One region of the Streptomyces sp. NPDC050535 genome, then DNA from elsewhere that is predicted to be linked to it. Evidence: riboswitches for the same ligand, from Rfam matches in the RefSeq annotation. Region 1 holds a riboswitch; each other region holds the start of a gene.
What was found. Region 1 has a riboswitch for cyclic di-AMP ahead of ACIBLC_RS39725 (M23 family metallopeptidase). Riboswitches for the same ligand answer to the same signal wherever they lie in the genome.
Positions count from the first base shown of each region.

Region 2: it holds a riboswitch for cyclic di-AMP, as region 1 does, so the genes downstream of both, ACIBLC_RS04635 (peptidoglycan DD-metalloendopeptidase family protein) here and ACIBLC_RS39725 (M23 family metallopeptidase) in region 1, are expected to answer to the same signal.
Region 3: it holds a riboswitch for cyclic di-AMP, as region 1 does, so the genes downstream of both, ACIBLC_RS00525 (M23 family metallopeptidase) here and ACIBLC_RS39725 (M23 family metallopeptidase) in region 1, are expected to answer to the same signal.

Region 1 is NZ_JBITHE010000038.1:22,762-26,964, reverse strand. It holds gene ACIBLC_RS39740 (alginate lyase family protein) at 1-743, shown strand, start outside; tRNA gene ACIBLC_RS39735 (tRNA-Met) at 805-878, shown strand; gene ACIBLC_RS39730 (PP2C family protein-serine/threonine phosphatase) at 1,018-2,181, shown strand; cyclic di-AMP (ydaO/yuaA leader) riboswitch at 2,395-2,552, shown strand; gene ACIBLC_RS39725 (M23 family metallopeptidase) at 2,564-3,592, shown strand; gene ACIBLC_RS39720 (aldo/keto reductase) at 3,729-4,203, shown strand, end outside.
Region 2 is NZ_JBITHE010000001.1:1,060,321-1,064,523, forward strand. It holds gene ACIBLC_RS04620 (helix-turn-helix domain-containing protein) at 1-66, shown strand, start outside; gene ACIBLC_RS04625 (DUF6126 family protein) at 63-215, shown strand; gene ACIBLC_RS04630 (tyrosine-protein phosphatase) at 304-1,101, opposite strand; cyclic di-AMP (ydaO/yuaA leader) riboswitch at 1,672-1,847, shown strand; gene ACIBLC_RS04635 (peptidoglycan DD-metalloendopeptidase family protein) at 1,852-2,778, shown strand; gene ACIBLC_RS04640 (DUF6250 domain-containing protein) at 3,048-3,764, shown strand; gene ACIBLC_RS04645 (SGNH/GDSL hydrolase family protein) at 3,908-4,203, shown strand, end outside.
Region 3 is NZ_JBITHE010000001.1:124,852-129,054, reverse strand. It holds gene ACIBLC_RS00535 (HPr family phosphocarrier protein) at 35-316, shown strand; gene ACIBLC_RS00530 (GntR family transcriptional regulator) at 467-1,162, opposite strand; gene ACIBLC_RS00525 (M23 family metallopeptidase) at 1,400-2,128, opposite strand; cyclic di-AMP (ydaO/yuaA leader) riboswitch at 2,141-2,301, opposite strand; gene ACIBLC_RS00520 (M16 family metallopeptidase) at 2,516-3,904, opposite strand; gene ACIBLC_RS00515 (M16 family metallopeptidase) at 3,901-4,203, opposite strand, start outside.

The DNA.
Region 1 (4,203 bases):
CCGCGTGGGCCGGGTCGACGTGGGCGCGGGCCGGGGAGATCGTGCGGCACACCGGAGCCGACTGGCCGGCGGCGAGCATGACGCGGTTCCAGGGCATGCTGCGGACCGCCTACCTCCCCGTGGTCAGCGAGAAGGTCCCGGACTACAACGGGAACTGGGACCTCGTCATGACCGACGCCGCCATCGGCATCGCCGTGTTCCTCGACGACCACAAGGCGTTCGACGACGCCGTCGAGCGGTTCCGGCAGCGGGTGCCCGCGTACTTCTACCTCGCCAAGGACGGGAAGGTGCCGCTGACGCCCGCCGGCAGCACCGTCGACACCCCGCAGAAGCTGACCACGTACTGGTTCGGGCAGCGGCGGTACACGGACGGGGTCTCGCAGGAGACCTGCCGCAACTTCAAGCACGTCGGGTACTCGCTCGCCGCCACCGCGCACATCGCCGAGACCGCCTGGCACCAGGGCGTCGACCTCTACCGCGACGTCAAGGACCGGCTGAAGGCCGCGCTCGACTTCCACTCCAGGTACCAGCTGGGGGAGACGGCGCCGGGGTGGCTGTGCGGCGGGCGGGTCGACCGGAACATGGGGCCCGACCTGGAGGTCGCGCTCAACCACCTGGAGGACCGGCTCGACGTGCACGTCCCGGCCGCCCACCGGCTGGCCGAGCAGACGCGGCCGGCCGGCACGGACGATCTGTTCGTGTCCTGGGAGACGCTCACGCACACCGGGAATCCGGCCGGCTGAGGGGTGGACATCAATGGTGGTGCCGGGCGTCCCGCGAGTGGCGTATAGTTGGGTTTAACGACGCGGGGTGGAGCAGCTCGGTAGCTCGCTGGGCTCATAACCCAGAGGTCGCAGGTTCAAATCCTGTCCCCGCTACTTATGGCCAAGGGCCGGAACTCGGATTCACGAGTTCCGGCCCTTGGTGTTTCCGGCGGTTCTGGCCGGCCCGAACCGCGCGTCGCCCGGTCGGCCCACACCGGTCGCCCCCCGGCCCCGCTCCGGGAAATCTGGACGGGTGCGGCAGCAAGCAGGTGCGCGGCGGCCGGGGGACCCGCCCGGACCGGCGGGAGAGGACCGGCGCGGGATCTCCGGCACGCGAAGGTTCGTCCGGGTGCTCCCCGCGCTGCTCATCGTCGCCGGGGCCGTGTACGAGTACTTCACGCCGAGGGACTTCACCGGCGGCCCTCTCCTCACGGCGGCCCCGCTCGTGGCGGCGGCCCTCTACACGCTGCGCGGCACCGTGCTCACCGGTGTCGGCGCCGTCGTCGTGCTGGTCGCGTTCCACATCAGGCTCGGCGTCGCCCTGCTCGCGGAGGCGGTCACCGAGACGATCACGGTGGCCACGGCCGCCGTTCTGGCCGCCCTCATCAACGTCGTGGTCCGCCGCGGCAACGCACGGCTCGCCTCCGTCCGCGAGATCGCCGAGGCCGCCCAGCGAGCCGTCCTGCCGCAGCCCGAACGCCGGATCGGCGGGCTCGACATCGCGGCGCGGTACGAGGCGGCGCAGGAGGACGCGTTCATCGGCGGTGACCTGTACGCGGTGCAGGACTCCCCGTACGGGGTACGCCTGGTCGTGGGCGACGTACGGGGGAAGGGCATGGGCGCGGTGGCCGTCGTCGCCGTCGTCATCGGGGCGTTCCGGGAGGCCGCCGAGCAGGAGGCGACGCTGGAAGCGGTCGCGGGGCGTCTGGAGCGGGCGCTGGCGCGCGAGAGCGTCCGGCGTGACGGCCTCGAGATCCTCGAGGGGTTCACCACGGCCGTGCTGGCGGAGATCCCGCACGGCGAGGAGACCGTGCGGATCGTCAACCGGGGCCATCCCCCGCCGCTGCTCCTGCACGCCGACGGCACGCTCGTCGCGCTCGACGCCGGGGAGCCCGCACTGCCGCTGGGAATGGGCGAGTTGGGCGTCCGGACCGACCGCGCACGGGAGACGGTGTTCCCGCTGGAGGCCACGCTGCTCGTCCACACCGACGGGCTGTCCGAGGCCCGCGACGAACGCGGGCGCTTCTACGACCCCGCGGCGCGCCTCGCGGGACGGACCTTCCCCGCGCCCGAAGCGCTGCTGACCACCCTCGCCGAGGACGTCCGCCGGCACTCCGGCGGCGGCACGACGGACGACATGGCGCTGCTCGCCGTACGGCGCCGAGGAGCCGACGACCCCCTCGGTCACCAGGGGTGATCAAGTGACGCCCCTCCGCGCATCAACTGACATGCCGTCAGGGCCGGTGTGACGAAGAGATGTGACCAACTCGCCCGTTTAACTCCGGTGATGACCTGAAAGTCCTGGCCGGAAGCGTTAACGATCAATCAGAACAGCTTGGAATCCGGGGCCCGCGTCTATTAACGTTCGATAACGCAGCGCGGTCGTCCCAGCCGTCACGAGAGACGGCTCCGTGCGCACGCGCCTAATCCCGAAAGGGAGCCGGGGAACCACCAACTTGGGGTGAATCGAGCGTCTTTCGCGGTGGAGACACCGCGGGTTGACGCGCGTAGGAGACCTTCCTGCTCCGAACCCGTCAGCTAACCCGGTAGGCGAGAAGGAAGGAAAGGAGCACGCCCACGTGGCGTCCAACGGGCCTGCCCAGGCACCCTCGTATCCGCCGAGCGGAACGCACACCTTCGGTTTCGGCGCAGAGGACGAGGGCCCCCGGGAGGAATGGAATCCCACCGCGGAATCCCTCCTTCCCATCCGCGGCCGGCACCGCGTCTCCAAGCAGCGTGGAGGCGGCGGACTCGCGCGCAGTTCCACCGTTCTGGGCGTCGGTGTCATAGCCGCCGTCGGCGCGGGCGGCATGGCCACCGCGGCGCCCGGCAAGCCGCCGGTCTCGATCTCGCTGCCCGACCTGCCGTCCGTGGGCACGATCCTCTCCGACGACAGTTCCCCCGAGCCCACGGGCTCCATCACCCCGCTCACCAGCGCCGGTCTGACCACGGCCGACACCGAGCAGGGCGCCACGGACGCCGGCGAGGTGCTGCGCGCCCGCATCATGCAGCAGGCCGAGGTCCAGCAGGACCAGGCCGACACCGCGGCCCAGCAGGCCGCCCAGGTCGCCGCCGTGAAGAAGGCCTCCGACGCCGCCAAGAAGGCGGAGGACGCGGCGAAGGCCAAGGCCGCCGCGGCGAAGAAGAAGGCGGAGGAAGAGGCGGAGGCGAAGGCCGAGGCCGCGCGTCTCGCCGAGCTCGCCAAGAGCTACACGCTGCCGACCTCCTCGTACACCCTCACCTCGACCTTCGGTCAGGCCGGCGCGCTGTGGTCCTCCGGCTACCACACCGGCCTGGACTTCGCGGCGCCCACGGGCACGCTGATCAAGGCGGTCCACAGCGGCACCATCACCGCGGCCGGCTGGGACGGGTCGTACGGCTACAAGACGGTGCTCACGCTCGACGACGGAACCGAGCTCTGGTTCGCCCACCAGTCGTCGATCAGTGTCAGCGTCGGGCAGAAGGTCGCCACCGGCGATGTCATCGGGCGCGTGGGCGCGACCGGCAACGTCACCGGCGCGCATCTGCACCTCGAGGTGCACCCCGGCGGCGCCGGGACCGGCATCGACCCGCTGGCGTGGCTGCAGAGCAAGGGGCTCACCCCCTGAGGCGGAGCCAGGGGCTCACTCCCTGAGGCGTACGTTCTCCGATCCCCGGCGGCTTCGACGGCAACCCCCCGACGTCAGGGCTGCCGGTCAGGCGTGTCTGGAATACGGCTGTCCGCCGGGGATGTTGAAGTCGGGCATGACTTCTCTTCGCAAGCTCGGCTCGTCCGACCTCGAGGTCTTCCCGCTCGCCCTCGGCGGCAACGTGTTCGGCTGGACCGCCGACGAGGCCCAGTCCTTCGCCGTGCTCGACGCGTACACGGCCGCGGGCGGCAACTTCCTCGACACCGCCGACTCGTACTCCGCGTGGATCGAGGGCAACCACGGCGGCGAGTCCGAGACCATCATCGGCAGGTGGCTGAAGGCGCGCGGCAACCGCTCCGACCTCGTGATCGCCACCAAGGTCAGCCAGCACCCCGAGTACCCGGGGCTGTCAGCCGCCAACATCAGGGCCGCCGCCGACGCGTCCCTGCGCCGCCTGGGCACCGACTACATCGACCTGTACTTCACGCACTACGACAAGACCGAGGTGCCGGTCGAGGAGATCATCGGCGCGCTCGACGAACTGGTGACGGCGGGCAAGGTGCGCTACATCGCCGCGTCCAACATCACAC
Region 2 (4,203 bases), on a different contig from region 1:
AGCCCCTCCGCCGCGCTGTGCCTCGGCCCGGCGACGGGGCACCCGACTCTGGGAGAGACGCCATGACCGAACCCACGGAACCCACCCCGCGCCGCTCCATGGAGGACAAGCTCCCGCCCGCGCTGTGGGTGCGGCTGCTCATCTACGTCGCTGTCGGCCACCTCTTCGCGGGCTTCGTCTACCTGCTCTTCACGCTGGGCGCGCAGAACCAGTAGGCATCCGCCGGCCCGGACCGGGACCGCCGCCCAAGATCCCGACCTGACCGGGAGGACCGTCCTTGAGGCCCGCGGCCCGCGGCCCGCGTCAGTCGAGGAGGCGTTCGCGCAGCCGGTCGCGCAGCTCCGGGGTGAGCCCCAGCGCCTTCTCCAGGTAGGCGTCGACGCCGCCCCAGGTCTCCTCGATCGTCTCGAAGGCCGCGGTCAGGTACTCGGCGCGGGCGTCGAAGAGAGGGCTGAGCAGCTCCATGACCTCGGGGGAGTACGCCGAGGCGGAGGAGCTGCTGCGGTGGACCCTGTAGCGCCGGTGCGCGGCGTTCGACTCCAGGTAGTCGGCCACGATGGCCTCGCGCTCGACACCGACGGCGAGGAGCGTCACGGCTATGGAGAGGCCGGCGCGGTCCTTGCCGGCGGCGCAGTGCATCAGCGCGGGGACACTGTCCTCGGCCAGCGAGCGCAGCACCTGGGAGTGCTCGGCGGTGCGGTCCCTGATGATCGCGCGGTAGGAGCTGATCATCCTGTTCGCCCCCTTGCCGTCCGCGAGGAGCCCGCGCAGCTGCTCCAGGTCGCCGTCGCGGACCATCCTCCAGAACTCCGCGCCGTCGGCCGGGTCGGACAGCGGCAGATTCACATTCCGCACGCCCGGCAGCTCGACGTCCGGGCCCTCCAGCTTCTGGTCCGACGCGTTGCGGAAGTCGAAGATCGTGTGCAGGCCGAGTGAGCTGAGGAAAACCGTGTCGTCCCCCGTGGCGTGCGCGAGATGCCCGCTGCGGAACAGCACCCCGTACTTCACCCGGCGGCCGTCCACGGTGGGCAGACCGCCCACGTCCCGGAAGTTGCGCACGGCGGCCAGCTCGGGCTCGGTCGACGGGACCTGCTGCGTCACGGGGGCTCCTCCCGGTCAGCCGTCGGCGCTGCTCGGCGTCGCCCGCCGACGGACGTTGCGCTCTCGACGATACGACATGGGTTCGTGGTGCATTGAGTTGTCCACAGGCGTTGTTCTCCCAGGTGCGGAGCCGTTGCCTTCAGGGCGCCGGGCGCGATGACGTCGGTACGGGCCGTGGCTCCCGCCGGGTCCCTCGGGCTCGCGCCGGGGACCTGCCGTGCAGCGGGATGCGGACGTGACGGGACGAGGAACTGGATGCGGCAGATATGCGACTGCGTCGCATGTGACTGTTCTGTCCGAATTAGCTGCTTCATTCCAACTGGCCCTGGAATAAGGCGCCCTGCGTCGACGTGCGTGAGCAGCGTCATATTCGTGACGATGTGTTGCGGCCTCGATTTGTCAACCTGCCAGAATTCCCGCGCCATTTGGCAAGGCGGAAAGGCCCTTTCTCCACGGAGGGTGACGGTGATTTCGGAATGGATCACGGATGGATCTTCCACAGAAAACCCACATGGTTGTAGACGCGGTCTCATCTCGCTTACGTTCACCCTCAATCCGGACGGACGCCCAATCCTGCCGCCGCCCGGAATCCGCACACTCACCCGTATGTGGCAGGAGCGGGGGACCCACAGGTATGACGCCTGTTCCGGTCTCCGGAACGGCTTGGGGTATAGCCGCGCAGCCGCGTGGCCGGGCATCTCCAGCCCGCACCCGACAGCTCACCTCGCAGGCGCCGGAGAGGAATTCGTCATGCCCGCGAAGGGTAAGCACCGCCGTCCCAAGTCCCAGCGTTTCACGCGCTCGATCGCCGTGGCCGGAACAGGCGGTGCCGCGCTCGCGCTGCCGCTGATGGGAGCCACCGGAGCCCATGCGGCGACCCCGGCCTCCACCGTTTCCGCGGCTACGGGGAAGACCGCCACGGCTGCCGAAAAGGCCGTCGCCGCGCCCGCCGCGGCTCGGAAGACCGCGACGAAGACCTACGCGGTCAAGGCCGGTGACTCGCTCTCGAAGATCGCCGACGACCAGAGTGTCAGTGGCGGCTGGAAGAAGCTGTACTCGGACAACCGCAAGGCCGTCGGCCAGGACCCCGCTCTGATCCACCCGGGTCTGAAGCTGGCGATCGGCAAGAAGGCCGCCGCGTCGAGCGACACGGCCAAGTCGTCCAGCGCCGAGTCGTCGAAGTCCTCCGAGTCGTCGTCGAAGTCGTCGGCCGAGACGGCGGCCGAGACCACGACCACGGCCACCGACACCGCGGACTCCAGCAGCTCCGGCTACACGCTGCCGGTCGAGGGCGCCACCATCGGCACCAACTACAAGGTCGCCGGCAGCATGTGGTCCAGCGGCTACCACACGGGCGTCGACTTCGTGGTCCCGACCGGCACCACCATCAAGTCCATCGCGGCGGGCACCGTCATCTCCGCGGGCTGGGGCGGCGCGTACGGAAACCAGGTCGTCATCCAGCACGCCGACGGCCAGTACTCGCAGTACGCCCACATGTCCTCCCTCTCCGTCTCGGCCGGCCAGACCGTGACCGAGGGGCAGCAGATCGGGCTCTCCGGTGCGACCGGCAATGTCACCGGACCGCACCTGCACTTCGAGATCCGCACCACGCCGGACTACGGCTCGGACGTCGACCCGGCCGCGTACCTGCGCTCGCACGGTGTGACCGTCGGCTGACGCCGCCCCCTCGCCGCTGAAGGCCGGACCCCACGATCCCCGGGGTCCGGCCTTCGGTGTTTCGTGATCGGCGCGTCGCGCGGCCGGTGTTTCGTGATCGGCGACGCGGCTCCGGCGTGGCCGGTCTCGTCGCTCAGCACATTGCGGTCTTGTGGCGAGCCCGGGGGAAGCGTCGACATGCCCGTCGCGGGGGCTGCACAGTGATCTCCGTAAGCGCTTTCCGCTGTGGACCGGACGTTCACCGCTGCCCCTCGTACGGAAGGTGTCCCATGACCACGCGCAGAGCCTTCGGAGCCCTGGCTGCCGGTGCCGCTCTCGCGGCGCTCGTCCCGCCCCAGGGTGCGAGCGCCGCACCGAGACACCGGCGCGGCCGGCTGATCGCCGCGGACGACTTCCGGCACGGACCGGGGCAGTGGGTCACCGAACTCCAGGACGGCGGCACGGTCACCGCCGCGCGCGGCGTGCTGGAGATCGACGTACCGAGCGGCGCGACCGTCTGGTTCAGGCGGAAGCTCCGCGGGCCGTACGTCATCGAGTACACCGCCACACCGGTCTCCGCGGGCGGCGTCAACGACCGGGTCTCCGACCTGAACAATTTCTGGAACGCAGTCGACGTACGTTCCCCGCGCGACCTCTTCGCCACCGCGCGGGGCGGTGCTCTGGCGGAGTACGACTACCTCAAGACGTACTACGTCGGTTACGGAGCCAACTCCAACACCACTACCAGACTGCGCAGATACGTCGGCGAGGCGGAGGTCCGTCCACTGGTGTACGACTACACGGAGCCGTTGCTCACGGCGAACCGGCCGAACCGCGTCCGGATCGTCTCCGACGGGTCCACCGTCCAGTGGTGGAACAACGGACGGCTGGTATTCGACTACCGCGACCCCGACCCGTACGCGAGCGGGCACTTCGCGTTCCGCACGACATGGAGCCACTTCCGGATTACGGACTTCCAGGTGTGGCGGCTGGTCAACCGCGCCTGAGCGGCCCTTATTCCAGGCTTGACCCAGACTTTATGAGTGGCTTATCTCACCACACGTCAACCCTTTCCTACGGTCGCGTAGCTCACATCGGAGGTGAATCATGGGCCGATGTGGCAGACGATTCGAAGAGTGGCAACAGATCAGTGATCGGGTCGTACGTAGCGGTGGGGGACAGCTTCACCGAGGGCATCGGCGACCCCGGGCCTGACGGCGCTTTTGTCGGTTGGGCGGACCGGTTCGCGGTACTGCTCGCGGACCGGCGGCCCGAGGGCGACTTCAACTACAACAATCTCGCCGTGCGCGGGAAACTGCTCGACCAGGTCGTCGAGCACCAGCTTTCGCGGGCGAAGGAACTGGCGCCGGATCTGGTGTCATTCTGCGCGGGCGGCAACGACATCATCCGGCCGGGCGTCGACCCCGACGAGGTCGCCGAGCGCTT
Region 3 (4,203 bases), on a different contig from region 1:
TAGACAACCTGAGACATCTGAAGGGCAGCATCACATGGCTGAGCGCCGCGTCAACGTCGGCTGGGCGGAGGGCCTTCACGCCCGCCCCGCCTCCATCTTCGTCCGGGCGGCCACGGCCTCCGGCGTCCCTGTGACGATCGCCAAGGCTGACGGGAACCCCGTCAACGCGGCCTCCATGCTCGCGGTCCTCGGCCTGGGCGCCCAGGGCGGCGAGGAGATCGTCCTCGCGTCCGACGCCGAGGGAGCGGACGCCGCTCTCGACCGTCTGGCGAAGCTGGTCTCCGAGGGACTCGAGGAGCTTCCCGAGACGGTCTGACCCGAAACCGTCAGAGGTTCGGCGTTTTCCTCGTTCGAAAACACCGGCAAGGGCCCGCCCGAATTATCGGGTGGGCCCTTCGCATTTCCATTGCGCGGGCAGCATGAATAATCTCCCGCGAATTACTCCTCTTTGTATACGGCGCTCATGTTAATGCCGCAGGCCCGTCATGTTTACGGGATGTTGCGAAGTCCTCACACGGTCCTGCCGGTCCCCCGCGCCGGGAAACCGGAGCCGGTGCGCGACCGTCGCGCGTTCGGTGTGCAGGGCGGTGATCGCCCGCGCCCGCTCGCTGTCGCCACGCGCGACGGCGTCCACGATCCCGCCGTGCTCCGCCCAGGAGTCCGCCGGGTTGGCCGGCGCCTCGACCGTGTACATCCAGGCGATCTTGTGGCGCAACTGGGCGAGCGTGGAGGTCAGCGCGGGGCTTCCGGAGGCCTGCGCGAGGGTCTCGTGGAACCAGCCGCCCAGCGAGCGCAGATCCTCGCTGTTGCCCCTCCTGGCCCGCTCCTGACCCAGCCTGACCAGGCCTCGGAGCACCTTGAGGTGAGCTTCGGTGCGGCGCTGCGCGGCCCGCGCGGCCCCGAGCGGCTCCAGGAGCATGCGCATCTCCAGCAGGTCCGCGGCCTCCTGCTCGCTCGGCTCCGCGACGCACGCGCCCGCGTGCCGCCGGGTGAGGACGAAACCCTCGGCCTCCAGCGTGCGCAGGGCCTCGCGCACGGGGACGCGCGAGACGCCGTAGCGGCGCGCGAGCAGTTCCTCGGTGAGCCGGCTGCCGCGCTCGTAGACACCCGCGACGATGTCGTCACGGATCGCCGTGCATACCGAGTGCGCAGGAACACGCATACCGGACCTCCGCTTTAATCCCCGTGAAACGCCGTCGATTGGCACTTGTCCAGTGACTCTATTGCAGAGACTCGGAATTTCCGATGGCGGACCGGAATCGAGGGATATTTTTTGGACAGGAAGGCGTTCGAAACGACAAGGTCCCGGCTCGTTCGAGCCGGGACCTTCTGAAGTACGTAAGCGAGCGGTGAAAGGTTCACTCGGCGCCGAGGACCGGACGTCGACGCCGGACCGGGATCAGACGCTCACGCCGTGCGAGCGGAGGTACGCGACGGGGTCGATGTCCGAGCCGTACTCGGCGGTCGTCCGGGCCTCGAAGTGGAGGTGCGGCCCTGTGGTGTTGCCGGTGGCCCCGGAGAGGGCTATCTGCTGACCCGGGGTCACCGTCTGGCCCACGGAGACACCGATGGACGACAGGTGGCCGTACATCGTGTAGGTGCCGTCGTTCATCCTCAGGACGATCTCGTTGCCGTAGGAGCCGCCCCAGCCGGCGGTGACGACCGTGCCGGAGCCGACCGCGTGGACCGGGGTGCCGGACGCGGCGTGGAAGTCGACGCCGGTGTGGCTGCCGGAGGACCAGAGACTGCCGCCGGTCCTGTAGCCGGTGGAGACGTACGAGCCGCTGACCGGCGTGACGAAGGTGTTGAGTCGCTTGCGCTCCGCGGCACGGGCGGCACGTGCCTTGGCCTCGCGCTCCTCCTCGGCCTTCCGCAGCGCCTCGGCCTCGTCGGCGGCGTGCTGCTGGGCGGCGGCCTGCGCGTCGATCTGGTCGGCTATCGAGTCACCGATCGCGATGGCCCGGGTGAGGCCGGTCTGCTCGACGGAGTTGTCCGCGGCGAGCGCCGGGACCGCCAGGGTGCCGAGGACACCGGTGGTGGTGAGCGCCGCTACGCCGATGGCGTTCGTGGTCGTGCGCTTCACGCGGCTCGGGCGACGGTGCTTCCCTGTGCCACAGGTGAACGCCATGTAGGGGTTGATCCTTTCCTTCCCTCTCGCCTACCGGGTTAGCTGACGGGTTCGGAGCAGGAAGGTCTCCTACGGACCACCTCCGAAGAGGACGTCCGATTCACCCCAGGGACTGCGTGTGGGTCCCCGGCTCCCCTGGCTCGCGCCACAGGGGGATTAGGCGATGGCTGTCCGGATGCCGCGGGCGCGGCGCAGTGCCTGACGAACAGCCGGACCGACGCTAAACGGGACATCTTTCAATCGACAAACGGAACACGGCTTTTGTAGCGCATGCCACAGAGCAGACAGGCAACCTCTCTACCAATACGGACAAATGGGGGCCCAGGAGGCTCTGCCGCCTCCTGGGCCCCCATGGGAGCGAACTGATCAAATCCGCTCCGCTCGGTCCTACTCGGCCGCCACGACGGTCACTTCACCGATTCCGAGGGCCTTGACCGGCTCCTCGATCGTCGCGGCGTCGCCCACCAGGACGGTCACCAGGCGGTCCACCGGGAAGGCGCTCACGGCGGCCGCGGTGGCCTCCACGGTGCCGGTCTCGGCGAGCTGCCGGTACAGCGTCGACTGGTAGTCGTCCGGCAGGTGCTGCTCGACCTGGTCGGCCAGCGTGCCCGCGACAGCCGCCGCCGTCTCGAACTTGAGGGGTGCCACACCCACCAGGTTCTGCACGGCGATGTCGCGCTCGGCGTCGGTCAGTCCCTCCGCGGCGAGGGTGCGCAGCACCTTCCAGAGGTCGTCGAGCGCCGGACCGGTGTTCGGGGTGTCCACCGAGCCGCTGATGGCGAGCATCGCGGCACCCGTGCCGTCCGCCGCGGAACGCAGCACCTGGCCGAACGCCCGTACCCCGTAGGTGTAACCCTTCTCCTCGCGCAGGACACGGTCCAGGCGCGAGGTGAGGGTGCCGCCGAGGCAGTACGTGCCGAGTACCTGGGCGGGCCACACACGGTCGTGCCGGTCGGCGCCGATCCGGCCGATGAGCAGCTGCGTCTGGACGGCGCCGGGACGGTCCACGATGACGACCCGGCCGGTGTCGTCGGCGGTGACCGGCGGCACCGGGCGCGGCTCGGCGGACGAGCCGGTCCACGCGCCGAGCGTGTCGGCGAGCAGCGCGTCGAGGTCGACTCCGGTGAGGTCGCCGACGATCACGGCGGTGGCCGTGGCGGGGCGAACGTGCTTCTCGTAGAAGGCGCGTACGGCCGCCGCGTCGATCGCGGAGACCGTCTCCTCGGTGCCCTGGCGCGGTCGCGACATGCGCGAGGTGGCCGGGAACAGCTCCTTGGAGAGCTCCTTCGCGGCGCGGCGACCCGGGTTGGCCGACTCGTGCGGGATCTCGTCCAGCCGGTTGCGCACCAGCCGCTCGATCTCGCTGTCCGCGAACGCCGGTGCCCTCAGGGCGTCGGCGAGCAGGTCGAGCGCCTTCGGGAGGCGCGAGACGGGGACTTCGAGCGACACACGTACGCCGGGGTGGTCGGCGTACGAGTCGAGCGTGGCGCCGCAGCGCTCCAGCTCGGCGGCGAACTCCTCGGCGGAGAGCTTGTCGGTGCCCTCGGAGAAGGCCCGCGCCGTGATCGTGGCGACTCCGTCGAGGCCCGCGGGCTCGGCCTCCAGCGGCGCGGCGAGCAGCACCTCCACGGCGACGACCTGCTGGCCGGGGCGGTGGCAGCGCAGCACGGTCAGGCCGTTGCCGAGAGTGGCCCGTTCGGGGGCGGGGAAGGCCCACGGCCTGGCCTCGCCGGCCTGCGGCTGGGGGTGGAACTCCATGGTGGCGAGCTCGGTCACTTCGCCGCCTCCTCGTCGGTGTCTTCAGCGGCTTCAGCGTTTTCGGCGTCTTCAGCGGCAATCGGTTCGTAGACCAGCACGGCGCGGTTGTCGGGGCGCAGGCGGGACTTGGCGACCTCCTGGACCTCCTCGGCCGTGATGTCCAGAACGCGCTGTACGGCGGTCAGGGCGAGCTGCGGGTCGCCGAACAGGACGGCGTACCGGCACAGTTCGTCGGCGCGGCCCGCGACGGTGCCGAGCCGGTCCAGCCACTCACGCTCCAACTGGGCCTGCGCGCGCTCCATTTCCTCGGCCGTGGG